Regions from separate parts of the Arthrobacter sp. B3I9 genome, predicted to be linked through region 3. Evidence: riboswitches for the same ligand, from Rfam matches in the RefSeq annotation. Region 3 holds a riboswitch; each other region holds the start of a gene.
The links. A riboswitch is a leader RNA that binds a small molecule or an ion and turns the genes downstream of it on or off. The one in region 3 is predicted to bind S-adenosylmethionine.
Positions count from the first base shown of each region.

Region 1: linked by a shared signal. The riboswitch ahead of QFZ65_RS00035 (ABC transporter substrate-binding protein) and the one ahead of QFZ65_RS18450 (cobalamin-independent methionine synthase II family protein) in region 3 are both predicted to bind S-adenosylmethionine.
Region 2: linked by a shared signal. The riboswitch ahead of QFZ65_RS12635 (AmiS/UreI family transporter) and the one ahead of QFZ65_RS18450 (cobalamin-independent methionine synthase II family protein) in region 3 are both predicted to bind S-adenosylmethionine.

Region 1 covers NZ_JAUSYO010000001.1:1,782-5,049, reverse strand. Annotated here, with positions in the region: gene QFZ65_RS00040 (ABC transporter permease) at 1-26, opposite strand, end outside; gene QFZ65_RS00035 (ABC transporter substrate-binding protein) at 33-1,697, opposite strand; SAM riboswitch class I at 1,792-1,881, opposite strand; gene QFZ65_RS00030 (lytic transglycosylase domain-containing protein) at 2,201-2,953, shown strand; gene QFZ65_RS00025 (hypothetical protein) at 3,005-3,205, opposite strand; gene QFZ65_RS00020 (DUF993 family protein) at 3,116-3,268, shown strand, end outside.
Region 2 covers NZ_JAUSYO010000001.1:2,699,350-2,702,617, forward strand. Annotated here, with positions in the region: gene QFZ65_RS12630 (LacI family DNA-binding transcriptional regulator) at 213-1,265, shown strand; SAM riboswitch class IV at 1,461-1,574, shown strand; gene QFZ65_RS12635 (AmiS/UreI family transporter) at 1,614-2,252, shown strand; gene QFZ65_RS12640 (acyl-CoA dehydrogenase family protein) at 2,311-3,268, shown strand, end outside.
Region 3 covers NZ_JAUSYO010000001.1:3,998,651-4,001,918, forward strand. Annotated here, with positions in the region: gene QFZ65_RS18445 (adenylosuccinate synthase) at 1-1,204, opposite strand, end outside; SAM riboswitch class I at 1,491-1,595, shown strand; gene QFZ65_RS18450 (cobalamin-independent methionine synthase II family protein) at 1,604-2,812, shown strand; gene QFZ65_RS18455 (uracil-DNA glycosylase) at 3,001-3,268, shown strand, end outside.

The sequences.
Region 1 (3,268 bases), 4.0 Mb from region 3:
AGGCGTCGCGCAACGTAGAGGCCCATGATCGGCTACTTGCTGTTCTTCCAGGCGCCCTGGAAGATCGGGGCGGTGCCGGAAGTGAAGTCGACATGCGCCTTGGCGTTGGCGCCGTAAACCTGGACTTCGTCCCAAAGAACCAGTGCCAGTGCCTGGTCCACCACCAGAGCACGCTGTTCGTCCGAGACCAGTTCTTTGTGCTTGGCGCTGCTGGTGGCGGCGCGTTCGGCGGCGAAGAGCGCATTGAGCTGCTGGTCGGCATTCAGCGTCTGGGTGTTCGTCGCCGGTCCGAAGACCGGGCCGAGGCCGCCGTACACGAACTGCCGCGTGCCGAAGAACTCCACGTTCGGATCCTTCATGGCCGTGGCCAGGAAGGTGTTGTCAGCCGCACGGTTGACCAGCTTCACGCCGATCTCCCGCCACTGCTGTTCGATCAGCTCGAAGGCAGGTTTGATGACAACCGAGTTGTTTGACGACGTGACGGTGACTTCGAGCTTCTGGCCGTCCTTGGCCCGGATGCCGTCGGCTCCGGGCACCCAGCCCGCTTCCTCCAGCAGGCTCTTGGACTTGTCCGGGTTGTAGGCCAGCTCCGCGGACAGGTCAACGAAGTCCGGTGCTTCACGGTTCAGGATGGAGCCGGCGAGCTCGTAGCTGTCGGAGAGCACGGTGTCCTTGAGCGACTGCCGGTCGATGCCGAGTTGCAGGGCCTGGCGGACCTTCGCGTCGGCCAGCTTGCCGTTGCCGATGCGCACCGCCGCCATGTTCGAGGTCAGGTCGATGCCCTTGGCCGGGAGGACCTGGTTGCCGCTGCCGGCCAGGGTTGTTTCATCCGCGGGCTGCAGGCCGCGAACCAGGTCAACCTGGCCCGTCTGCACGGCGCCGGCACGGTGAGCCACCTCCGGGAGGTACTTCACGACGACTTTATCCAGGTAGGCGGCCCCCTGGTTCGGAGCACCTTCCGGAGCCCAGGCGTAGTCTGCGCGCTTGGCCAGCACAACTTCCTCATCGGCCTTTTCGGATTCGAAAGCGAAGGGTCCCGAGCCCGAGATTTTCGCGATGGCTGACTGTCCGGCGTTGTCCAAGGTGAGGGTCTTCGGTGAAACGAGTCCCGCGGTGACGGAGGACGTGGCCCGCAGGAAGTTGGCGTCGGGGGAGGACAGGGTCACCTCCACCTGGTCGCCGCCGATGACCTGCGAGGACTTGTAGGCGGAGAAGTCCACGTTCGGCTGGATCTTGGCACTCTCGATGCCCTTCCCCAGCGCATCGAGGTTGGCCTGGACCGCGGCCGCGTCCAGGGGTGTTCCATCACTGAAGGTGACTCCCGGGCGGATCGTGAAAGTGAACTTTGTCTGGTCCTCGCTCGCCGTGAACTTGCTGGCGATCCAGGGGACGAGCTGGCCCTTCTCGGCGTCGAAGTACGTCAGCCGGTCCAGCACGCTGTTCAGCACGTTGGCCTTCTCGTAGAAGCGTGCTGCCTGGGTCTGGAAGTTGTTGATCGGCGTGACTTCCGCGAAAACGAACGTGCCGCCCTGGACCGGAGCGCCGTCCCGGGCGGATTGCCCCGCCGCTGCGCCGCCGGTGCTGCCGCCGCAGGCGCTCAGGGCCAGGGCCGCGGCACTCAACAGGGCCAGCACGGCCAAGGGCCGGCGCTTCGTCGCCGCCCGCGAAGGGGAAGTGCGCGTTTCGTTGGTATCCATCGGGATCCTCTCGGTCGTGACCAAGGGACTCCGAGACCGACCGCGTTCCCGGCGCAGGACTCAACGCGCACGGTGGAACGTGGGATCTCGGCAATCGCCATCGGTCCTGGCTTTAGCACCGTGCCCCGAAGGGTGGTTGCTACGGCGTCATCGAGCCAGGTCTCTCAGCCGATCTGGATGGTGGAAATTCGCTTTCGGGGAGCTTTCGCTCCCATCCGGCCGCTTCACGCCCGGACAGTGTCCACTTTCGTGCATAATCTTCGATTCACCAACAATGACGACACGTTCTGCAACAAACGAAGGAGAAGGTGCGTGCCGCCGTCGGACATTCCGGGCTGGGGGACCGGGCGCCTTTGCTTTATCCCCAGAAGCCACGGCAGAGTTGCATGCCTTCGCACCCGCGGCCATGATGTACGTTGGCCTCCCTTCGGAACAACTTAGGAATACGACGCATGCCCTGCATCCAGCGGATCAATATCGGCCACCGGGGTTGTGGGTAGCCCGTGCTCCGTCTGAAACGCCTGGCAGTGTTCACCGTGTTCGCATGCTGCGTCGTCACCGGGTTCTTGTTCTGGGCGCTTCCGTTGTCCGGCGCGCAGGCCCGCGGCGTTAAGCCCCCGCCGCCGCGGGCGGAAGCCAAACTGGTGGAGCTGCCGACTGGCACGACCTCTGCTGTGGAGATAACCCCGAGCGCGGACGCGCAGTGGATCATCCGGGCTGCGGCTCAGACCGGCATCCCGGCCCGCGCACTGCAGGCCTACGTGGCCGCTGCCGGAACGGCCAACAATTCCACTCCGGCCTGCGGGATCGGCTGGAATACGGTGGCGGCCATCGGCTTCGTCGAGTCCGGCCACGGAACGCACGGTGGGGGACACCTGACCGCCGCGGGGCAGGCGAGCGGGCCGATAATAGGCCCCAGCCTTGACGGCGATGGGTTCGCCGCGATCGCTGACACGGATGCAGGCGCCCTCGATGGTGACGCGCGGTGGGACCGGGCCGTGGGGCCCATGCAGTTCATCCCCTCCACGTGGCGGTATGCCGGGCGGGACGGGAACGGGGACGGCAAAGCCGACCCCTTCAACATTGACGACGCCGCGCTGAGTGCGGCCTCTTACCTATGCGCCCGCGGCCGCGACCTCACAACGGCCAGGGGCTGGACAGACGCCATCTACTCCTACAACCAGTCCGATTCGTACATCGACAAAGTACGCGGCCAGGCCACTTCCTACGCCGCGCAGGCTGGCGCTGCCGATTAAGCAAAGAGGAACCGCCGGCGCTTGCCGGCGGTTCCTCCTGGCGTAGCTCGCTCAGTCGGCGGCGTGTGTGGCTCCGAGCAGGTCACGCACCCTTGCGGCGATTTTGACGAACTCGGGGTTTTCCATGGTTTCCCCGTAGTCGCGGTTAGTCCCGAGCGGGACATCGAGCGTCTCGAGGATGCGGCCTGGACGCGGGCTCATGACGACGACCCGATTGGCGAGGAACACGGCTTCGGCTACCGAGTGGGTCACCAGGATCACCGTGGTGCCTGTTTCGCGCCAGATCCGATCGAACTGGCCGACCAGGCCGGACTG
Region 2 (3,268 bases), 1.3 Mb from region 3:
GCGGGCAGCTCGCATTCCGGCTCCAGTGCGGTGAGGCAGTTCACATACGGTGTGTGCTTCAGCTTAGCTAGGGCTGCCATCGAATGACAACCGGTTGCCACGCTGCGGGCAGTTATGGCATTCTTGGCTGACCACCCCTGTGGTGGCAGTCACAGGCGAGCCCGTTCAAGCTGGCCAGGACGGCCCGGCCGACACGTTCAGAGAGGAGCGCCGTGGCTACGACGCGACCAGCAGCAGTGGACCGCCCGCCCACCATTCATGATGTCGCTGCGCTCTGCGGCGTCGCGGCCTCCACAGTTTCCCGGGCGCTCTCCACCCCCGGCCGTGTCAATATCCGGACGCGCCAGCGGATTGAGGCCGCCGCAGCGCAGCTGAACTACATTCCTAACAGCCAGGCCAAGGCGCTGAGCTCCGGGCGGAGCGGTGCCGTGGCCGTGCTGGTACCTGACATCACCAACCCGTTCTACTTCGACCTCATCCGGGGTACCCAGCTCCAACTCAAGGCCGTCGGATACACCCAGCTGCTGGTGGACACGGAGGAATCCGATGAAGTGGAAGCCAGCACCATGGAGCAGCTGCGCAGGAGTGCTGACGGGATCGTGGTGGCTGCCTCCCGGCTCAGTGACGAGGCACTGCTGGCCGCTGCAGCGAAGACGCCAATGGTCACGGTTAACCGCGACGTCCCCGGGGTGCCCGCAGTCCTGATCGACACACCCTCCGCCACCACCCAGGCCCTCGACCACCTCATCTCGTTGGGCCACACCGACGTCGCCTACATTGCCGGGCCGCTTACTTCGCAGTCCAGCACCCGCCGCTGGACTGCCCTGGCAGAGGCGGCCGAGGAGCGCGGAGTGGATGTGCGTATGCTCGGACCTTTCGCCCCCAAGACACAGTCCGGTGCGGCAGCCGCTGATGCCGCTGTGCACAGAGGAGTTACGGCCTGCATCGCGTTCAACGACCTCATCGCCATCGGCATGCTCCAGCGCCTGCGCGAACGCGGCCTCCGTGTCCCGGAAGACATGAGCATTGTGGGCTGCGACGACATCTTCGGCGCCGATTTCTGCAATCCTCCCCTGTCCACGATGGCCTCCCCGATTGAACAGGCCGGCCGGGTGGCGGTGTCCATGTTGCTGGCCCAGCTGAACCCCCTGGCGGGCGGCGGGACCCGGAACCGGTCCGTGATGCCCACCCACCTCACGGTCCGGGGCTCCACCGGTCCCGCGCCGGTGGGAACCGCGAGAAACCGGACTGGTCGCAGTCGTTGACCACGCGCCGCGCTGTTGCTGAATCCGCTTTCCAGCTGATTCCTTGCAATGGCTATCCCGTCACCGCTTAAGATCAGGACGACACCGGCTTTTCCCTCATCCCCGCGGCAGATGCTCAGCGCCTTCACTGCCTCCCTTCATACGGGGTCAACTTTCTTGTCGCGCCCGGCCCGCGCCCATAGTGTCCTAGTTACAGATCAAGAGTTCCAGCACTGAGCCCTGGCTTGTTGGACGGCAACCCTCTTCGTGGTGGGGTGCCCCAGGTGAAGATCCGGCCGCTTCGCAAAAGCGCTGCGGCAAGCATCGAGCCCCGCTTCAGCGTGGCGTCCTCGTGGACGGAAATATTCCATGTCTTATATCTGCCTGATCCTCTCGGGCGCTGCCCTCCTGATCAACGGCCTCGGGCTTCTGGGCCGCATCCCGGCCCGTGACAGCGGCGTCTTCAACATCGTCATCGGCACCCTTCAGCTGCTGCTGGCCGTGCTCCTGGCTGCTGCCGCCGGGGGTGACCGTGAACTGCTGCTGGGAGCTGCCGGCATCGTCCTTTTCGGCATCACGTACCTCTACGTCGGGCTCAACGCCGTGCTTAACCTTGAGTCGGCCGGGGTCGGCTGGTTCTGCGCCCTGGTAGCTCTCCTCGCCGTCTTCTACTCTGCCGCCAACATTGCAAAAGACCCCTTCTTGTCGGTGCTGTGGCTGAGCTGGGCGGTCCTGTGGTCCCTGTTCTTCTTTGTCCTGGCCCGGGGAAAATCCTCCCTCTCGGCATTCACCGGCTGGGCGGCCGTCCTCACAGGACAAATCACGACGACGGCGCCGGCGCTGCTGGGGCTCTCCGGCGCGTGGCCGGCGGGATGGTTCCTGGCGGGCATCACTGCCGTCGTCATCGCCGGCCTGTTCACGGCGGCCCTGGCCATCAGCAAGTCCGGTGGTCCACGGAATCCTGCCGGCCCCGTACCAGCCGCAGCGGCCCAACCCGTTTCCGCTTAAACGTTCTCCAACGGCCAACGCATTCGATTCCCTCCCAGCGTTCACGAAAGGCAATCCCATGACATCACTAACCGCCGCCACCGACCAGGTCGACTACGAGACCCTCGCCAACCGGTTCCGTCCGATCTTCGCACGCATTGCCGAAGGCGCCAGCGCCCGCGAACAGGACCACCGGCTGCCCTTCGCCGAAATCAAGGAACTCACCCAGGCAGGCTTCGGTGCCCTCCGTGTACCCGTGTCCGACGGCGGGTCCGGCGCCTCCCTGCCTCAGCTCTTCCGCCTGCTCACCGAACTCGCCGCAGCCGATTCGAACATTCCGCAGGCCCTGCGCGGGCACTTCGCGTTCGTCGAGGACCGCCTGGTCTCCACCGGCGAGCAGCGCGCCGTGTGGCTGGAACGATTCGTCAAGGGCGAGATCGCCGGCAACTCCTGGACCGAGGTGGGCACCGTTAAGATCGGCGATGTCATCACCAAGGTCAGCCCGGACCCGGAAAGCACCACCGGCGGTTTCCGGATTAACGGCACCAAGTACTACTCCACCGGCAGCATTTTCGCCGACTGGATTGACACCTTCGCGCAGCGCACCGATAACGACGTCAAGGTGATCGCCGTCGTCAACGCCCACCAGCCCGGGGTCACACACTCCGACGACTGGGACGGCTTTGGCCAGCGCACCACAGGCTCCGGCACCAGCACGTTCACGGATGCAGAGGTCGAGGCCGGAAACGTCATCGACTTCGACACGCGATTCAAGTACCAGACAGCGTTCTACCAAGCCGTACTCCTGGCCGTGCTGGCCGGAAGCATCAAGGCCGCCGAACGGGAAATCGCCGCCGAGGTCCGCGACCGCACCAGGATCTTCTCCCACGGCAACGCCGACTCCTTCGCCGCCGACCCGCAAATCCTTCAGGTCGTCGGCCAGGTCTCCGCCCGCGCCTACGCTGCCGAAGCCACCCTCGAACGTGCCGCCCGCGCGCTGCAGGGAGCCTACGACGGCGCCTTCCTGGACAACCCCG
Region 3 (3,268 bases):
TTTCCAGGGCCAGCACGTAGTTCTTGGCGTTTTCCGGGAGGTCCTCCAAGGTGCGGGCCCCGGTGATGTCTTCCGTCCAGCCCTCGAAGTACTCGAAGATCGGCTTGGCGTGGTGGAACTCGGTCTGGGTCATCGGCATTTCGTCGTGCCGGACACCATCAACGTCGTAGGCCACGCAGACCGGGATCTGCTCGATGCCGGTGAGCACATCGAGTTTGGTGACGAAGTAGTCCGTGAAGCCGTTGACCCGGGAGGCGTGGCGCGCCAGCACGGCGTCGTACCATCCGCAGCGGCGCGGACGGCCGGTGTTGACGCCGAACTCGCCGCCGGTCTTCTGCAGGTACATGCCCATCTCGTCGAACAATTCTGTGGGGAACGGCCCGGCGCCGACGCGGGTGGTGTACGCCTTGATGATGCCGATGGAACGCGAGATCCGGGTGGGGCCGATGCCCGACCCGACGGAGGCGCCGCCGGCCGTCGGGTTGGAGGACGTCACGAACGGGTACGTGCCGTGGTCGACGTCCAGGAACGTGGCCTGGCCGCCTTCCATCAGGACAACTTTGCCCTCGTCAAGGGCGGTGTTCAGGACGAAGGTGCTGTCGATAACCAGCGGGCGGAGGCGCTCTGCGAAGGACAGGAAGTAGTTCACGATCTCGTCCACCTCGATGCTGCGGCGGTTGTAGACCTTGACCAGCAGACCGTTCTTCTGGCGGAGCGAGCCCTCGACCTTCTGGCGCAGGATGGAGGCGTCAAAGACGTCCTGCACCCGGATGCCGAGGCGGGCCACCTTGTCCATGTAGGCCGGGCCGATGCCGCGGCCGGTGGTGCCGATGGCCCGGCTGCCGAGGAAGCGCTCGGTGACCTTGTCCAGCACCTGGTGGTAGGGGGCCACGAGGTGGGCGTTGGCGGAGACGCGCAGCTTCGACGTGTCCGCGCCGCGGGCTTCCAGTCCGTCAATTTCCTGGAACAGGGCCTCCAGGTTCACCACGCAGCCGTTGCCGATGATCGGAACCGCGTTCGGGCTCAGGATGCCGGCCGGAAGGAGCTTGAGCTCATACTTCTCACCGCCCACGACGACGGTGTGGCCCGCGTTGTTGCCGCCGTTGGGCTTGACGACATAGTCAACCCGGCCGCCAAGCAGGTCAGTGGCTTTACCTTTACCTTCGTCGCCCCACTGGGCTCCGACGATCACGATTGCTGGCATGGGATCCTCCCCCATTCGTTCGGGCTGACCTTCGGTGATCCACCAGGGAGCCATGGGATGCTCCGAGGTGCTTCGCCTGGGGTCAGCGCCGTTCATGAGAATGCCCCGAATCTACCGCTGTGCTCTTCCATCAACGCCAGAGTCCGGGGCTCTTACCACCCAAGTTTAGCGGATAGGGGCCCGTAGCCCGTAGCGGGTGTTGACGCAATATGCGCCAGCCGGGCCTGCAGGCGACATACTGCAACCCCGACTTGCGGAACATCCGGCAGTGCAATTGAGTGGGAGTTGACCATCCCGAGCGGCCGAGGGACCTGGACCTTTGACGCCGCAGCAACCCTGACCGGCACCCGCATGTGACCGGCAAAGGTGCTACCGCCAGGACCGATGGAAGGAACCGCTATGCTCCCGAACACAGACCACATCCGGGTAACCCACGCCGGCTCCCTGCCCCGCACCCCCGAATTGATCGCCGCCAACAAGGCCAAGGAAGCGGAGGGCATAACGCCCGAATTCCTCGACCTGCTGGAGACCTCCGTTGTGGACGTGGTGCAGCGCCAGAAGGACCTCGGCATCGACATTGCCAACGACGGCGAATACGGGCACACCATGTCCAGTTCCGTTGACTACGGGGCCTGGTGGAACTACTCCTTTTCCCGCCTCGGAGGCCTGGTGCCGACGGACGTCGACCGCTGGGCCGACGCAAAAGTGCACCGCTCCAGCCCCGGAAACATCGTCCTGACCTCCTTCCCGGACCGGCGCGACCGGCAGAAGTTCGACGAGGCGTACAGCGACCCCTCATCCGGAATCCTGGCGCACCGCCGGAGCGTCACCCAGCCGAAGATCGCCGGGCCCCTGACTTACACCGGACAGGCACTCGTGGCTTCGGACATCGCCAATCTCAAGACCGGGCTGGCCGCGGCAGGGCTTACCGAGGGCTTCGTTGCGTCCTTGTCCCCCGGGTCCTGCGCCCGCGTCGCCAACGAGTACTACGCAAGCGATGAGGAACTGCTCTACGCCTGCGCCGACGCCATGCGCGAGGAGTACAAGGCCATCATCGACGCCGGGCTCACGGTACAGCTCGACGACCCCTCACTGGCCGAAAGCTGGGACCAGATCAACCCCGAGCCAAGCCTGCCGGACTACCTCAAGTTCATTCAGCTCCGCGTCGAGGCCACGAACTGGGCCCTGCGCGATCTGCCGCAGGAGCGGATCCGGCTGCACGTCTGCTGGGGCTCCTGGCACGGGCCCCACACCACGGACATCCCCTTCGCGGACATCATCGATTCCGTCCTGCAGATCAATGCCGGCGGCTACTCCTTCGAGGCCGCGAACGTCCGGCACGAACACGAATGGCGGGTCTGGGAGAACACAAGGCTTCCCGAGGGCAAGGTCATCATCCCCGGCGTCGTCTCGCACGCCACCAACGTCGTGGAACACCCGGACCTCGTGGCGGACCGGATCGTGCGGTTTGCGCAGCTTGTTGGCCGGGAAAACGTGATTGCGTCCACGGACTGCGGCCTCGGCGGCCGGGTGCATCCGCAGATTGCTTTCGCCAAGCTGGAAGCACTCGGCGAGGGCGCACGCCGTGCCAGCCGGAGACTCTGGTGACCGGCTGGAGCCCTCGGGGGTTTCCTGGCCGGTCCAGCACGTCGCGGGGCTTGATAGACTGATAAGGATCGACTCGGAATCGGTCCACCTCACCTTTTCAATCCACACCATGTTTTGGCGTGCCCGTACAACGGCGAGCCGTGCACGGCCTGGCAGCTTGACCAATCCCGCAGGAGACTCAGCAATATATGACAGCCTTGGCTACTGAAAATTTTCGCGAACAGCTACTGAGCCGCCGCTACGAACCTAGCGTCGCAGCCGTAAACGAGCTGTGCGACACGCTCCAGTCCGCCAAGCCCGGTACGAATGTCGCGTACGTGGACCCCATCCATGACGTCGACGAGTGCCGCATCATCAGCCTCTACTCCAACATCGGCACCGCCGACCCGTCCGGCTTCATCACCGCCGGTGAGGACGAAGCGGCCACCCGCATGCTGGGCATCCAGTGGAAGCTGG